DNA from 2 places in the Sporanaerobacter sp. genome. Region 2 is predicted to be linked to the other one. Evidence: predicted binding sites of a transcription regulator. Region 2 holds the regulator's gene; the other holds the start of a gene.

Region 1 (2,215 bases), 910 kb from region 2:
AATGAAGCTGTGAAATTTGGAAGTGGTATTAGAATTTTAAATCAAGAGCCTTTTGAAACTACTATTTCTTTTATCATTTCCGCCAACAATAGAATTCCAAGAATAAAAAAATCCATTGAGCTTATAAGTGAAAAGTATGGGAATTTTTTGGGGGAGTACAAAGGGAAGAAATATTATTCTTTTCCTGAAAAAGAAGCATTGTCAAAAGCTACATTGGAAGAACTTGAAGATTGTAAGGTGGGTTTTAGAGCTAAATATATAATAGCTGCTTCAAAGGCTATAGCCAATGGTGAGATTGATATATACAATTTAAAAAATTTATCCACAGAAGAAGCGAGAAAAATACTCATGACGTTAAAGGGTGTTGGCCCCAAAGTATCTAATTGTATACTTTTATTTTCTATAGGCAAATATGATTCTTTTCCTGTAGATGTGTGGGTGAAAAGAGTCATGGAACATTTTTATTTAAATGAAGATACAAATGAAAAAATGATACAAAAATATGGGGAAGATAAATTTGGGAGTTTGTCAGGATTTGCTCAACAATATCTATTTTATTATGCAAGAGAATTGGGAATAGGAAGATAGGTAGAAAAACGAAGATATTTAATGCAAAATATTCATAAAGTGAGATAATTAAGAAATAAGTCAAATATTAGCTAAAAGACATCAAAATAGAGACTTGATTACAAAATATATATTAAGTAACATATAAACTGTAGATGTTAGCACTCGATGGCGTTGAGTGCTAACAAATTCTCGGAAGAATATAATTATTTAAATACAAGGAGGGCAAAGACTATGAATATTAAACCATTAGGAGACAGAGTAGTTATTAAGATGATTGAAGCTGAAGAAAAGACTAAAAGTGGTATAGTTCTTCCAAGTTCAGCGAAAGAACAACCACAAATGGCTGAAGTTATGGCTGTAGGCCCAGATATCACAAATGATGAAAAGAAAAAGGAACAAATAAAAGTAGGAGACAAGGTTATATTTTCAAAATATGCTGGAACTGAAGTTAAACTTGATGGAGTAGAGTATACAATAATTAAGTTAAATGATGTTTTAGCAGTTATTGAATAAAAATAAAGGAGAGTGAAGTAAAATGGCTAAAGAAATAAAATTTGGTGAAGATGCACGTCGTTCAATGGAAAAAGGTATAAATAAACTTGCAGATACTGTCAAAGTAACCCTTGGACCAAAGGGAAGAAATGTTGTTTTAGATAAAAAATTTGGTGCACCACTTATTACTAATGATGGTGTAACAATTGCTCGTGAAATAGAATTGGAAGATCCATATGAAAATATGGGTGCTCAACTTGTTAAAGAAGTTGCTACAAAGACTAATGATGTAGCTGGAGATGGAACTACTACTGCTACATTACTTGCTCAAGCAATCATCAGAGAGGGGCTTAAGAATGTTGCTGCTGGAGCAAATCCAATGATTCTTCAAAGAGGAATTCATAAAGCTGTAGATAAGACTGTTGAAGAAATAAGAAGATTTTCAAAGGAAGTAGAATCAAAAGATGCAATAGCTCAAGTTGCTTCTATTTCAGCTGGAGATGAAGAAATAGGAAAATTAATTGCTGAAGCTATGGAAAGAGTAGGAAATGATGGAGTTATTACAGTTGAAGAATCAAGATCTATGGGAACTACATTAGATGTAGTAGAAGGTATGCAATTTGATAGAGGATATGTGTCCCCTTATATGGTGACAGATGCTGAAAAAATGATAGCTGAATTAGATGAACCATATATCCTTATTACAGATAAGAAGATTGCAAATATCCAAGAAATATTACCAATTCTTGAACAAATAGTACAACAAGGTAGACCATTACTTATCATTGCTGAAGACGTAGAAGGAGAAGCTCTTGCAACATTGGTGGTTAATAAATTGAGAGGAACATTTAACTGTGTAGCTGTTAAAGCTCCTGGATTTGGCGATAGAAGAAAAGAGATGCTTCAAGACATAGCAATACTTACTGGTGGTACAGTTATATCTGAAGAATTGGGATATGAATTGAAAGATGCTACAATTGATATGTTAGGAAAAGCTAGAAAAGTTAAAGTTGACAAAGACAATACTACAATTGTTGATGGAGAAGGAAATCAAGCTGATATAGAAAATAGAGTTAAACAATTAAAAGCTCAATTTGAAGAAACAGAATCAGAATTTGATAAGGAAAAAATACAAGAAAGACTTGCAAAACTT
Region 2 (2,215 bases):
GTGAAAGCTACTACAGAAGGCGTAGTTCTATTTCCTTCAGCATTAGGTATAACTACAGGTTCTCCACCTTCCATTACGGCAACACAAGAATTTGTAGTTCCTAAGTCAATTCCTATTATTTTTCCCATATAAATTCCTCCTTGTATACATATTTACTTTATTTTGCAACCTTTACCATACTAGGTCTGATAACTTTATCTTTTAGCTTATATCCTTTTTGAAAAACTTCTATAATTGTTCCCTCTTCATATTCATCTGATTCTTCTTGAAATACAGCATGATGATAATTTGGATCGAATTTTTCATGCAGTGCTTCTATTTCTTCTAAACCATTTTCACTAAGTACTTTTATTAATTGATTATATATCATTTCCATTCCTTTATAAAATCCATCTTCAACATCTGTTGAACTACTAAGTGCTCTTTCAAAATTATCTAATATTGGCAACATAGAATTTAAAATATCTTCTGATGCATAACTATATATGCTTTCTTTTTCTTTCTCAACTCTAGTTTTGAAATTAACAAAATCTGCTTGCAATCTTAGAAACCTATTGTTTAGCTCCTCAATTTCTTTTGTCTTACTTTCCAACTCTCTTTTAAGTTTTTCTAATTCAGCTACATCTTCCTTTGTTTCTTCTGTGTTTTCTACATTTTCTATTTTTTCATTATGAAGCTCCTCAGAAATCCTATCTTCCTTGTTCTCCATTAAATCACCTCTTATATCTGTTTTTAGTGCTAAATAATAAAACATAGCATCAATCTCACTTTAATAGAGTGTAAGAATCCTTACACCCCATTATTTTGAGAAAAATTTGCTCATTATTTCATTTAAGTTCATTGCCAATAAATTTACTGCATTTATAACTTTGAAATAATCCATCCTAGTAGGCCCTATAACACCTATTTTACCTATAGTATTCCCATCTAACTTATAAGTAGCCGTTATGAGACTGCAATCCTTTATTTCATCTATGGAATTTTCGCCTCCTATAGTTATTTCAAAATCATCTAGTGTATTTTTTAACATTATATCTACTACTAAATTTTTGTCCTCAATAAAACTTAAAAATGCCTTAGCTTTTGTGACATCACTATATTCAGGAAAATTGAATATATTCGTAACACCATCAGCAAAAACTTCTACATTTTCTACTTCTTCCAGTGATTGATTGATAACAGGTATAATGCTTTCTATAATATTTTTATACTCATACATTTCTTTAAATACTACTGTATCTATTTCATTGCCAATTTCTTCAATAGTTAAACCCTTAAGCTTCCCATTTAAAAAATTTGAAATGATATTTAATTGATCATCTGGTATTTGATTATCTATCCTAAAAATAGTATTCTTAACTATTCCTGAATCACTTACAATGACTACCAATATTTCATATTCATCTATAGGTATAAGTTGAATATGTTTAAGTGTACTCCTTTCAAATTGAGGAGCTATAGCCAAAGCTGTATAATTTGTAAGCTTTGAAAGTATCTTTGTTGAATTTTCAATGAGACTATCTATTTCTACAGCTTCTTTCAATAAAGTTTTTTTAATCTCCTGTTTTTTTCTCATATCAATGAGAGTTTTTGAATCTTTTAAAAGCATATCCACATAGAGCCTGTAAGCTTTGTCTGAAGGTACTCTTCCCGCTGAGGTATAAGGCTTGTTTAAATACCCTAAATCCTCCAAATCGGACATTTCATTTCTTATAGTTGCAGAGCTTACCCCTAAATCGTATTTTTTTGAAATAGTTCTAGAACCAATAGGTTCTGCACTTGAAATATAGCTGTTTATGATGGCATGAAGCACTCTTAGCTTTCTTTCATCTAACATTTTATCACCCCATAAACGTAGATTGATTTACAATAAAAGGGTTTTATTAGCACTCTATATTATTGAGTGCTAATCCTTACGATTTAAAGTTATCACTACTATTAAAATTTGTCAATACCTTTTAAGAAATTAATTTATTATTTATGGCAACAAATCTACAAAAACTAAATTGCACAAATCTAAACCTTTTTCAGTTAGTCGTATACTTTTATCATCAATATAAATTAAACCATTTTCCTTATGTTTATCGAAAACTTCACCGTATATACCATCAATTGAAACTTTAAATCTATTTAAAAAATCTTTTTTGTCTATTCCCTGCACTAATCTTAGACCCAGTATTAAATACTCTGCTATTTCCATTTCTCTATCAATTGT

The links. The regulator HrcA, encoded in region 2, represses chaperone genes, less so after heat shock. The targets are predictions, from matches to a motif close to ATTAGCACTCNATANTATNGAGTGCTAAT.
Region 1: a site for HrcA is predicted at 725-753, ahead of ACFWUA_RS02475 (co-chaperone GroES). Genes of this name have one in related genera too.

What each region holds. Positions count from the first base shown of each region.
Region 1 is NZ_CP181252.1:512,604-514,818, reverse strand. Features, by position in the region: gene ACFWUA_RS02480 (DNA-3-methyladenine glycosylase family protein) at 1-588, shown strand, start outside; gene ACFWUA_RS02475 (co-chaperone GroES) at 802-1,083, shown strand; gene groL (chaperonin GroEL) at 1,106-2,215, shown strand, end outside.
Region 2 is NZ_CP181252.1:1,873,159-1,875,373, reverse strand. Features, by position in the region: gene dnaK (molecular chaperone DnaK) at 1-128, opposite strand, end outside; gene grpE (nucleotide exchange factor GrpE) at 158-754, opposite strand; gene hrcA (heat-inducible transcriptional repressor HrcA) at 800-1,837, opposite strand; gene hemW (radical SAM family heme chaperone HemW) at 1,979-2,215, opposite strand, start outside.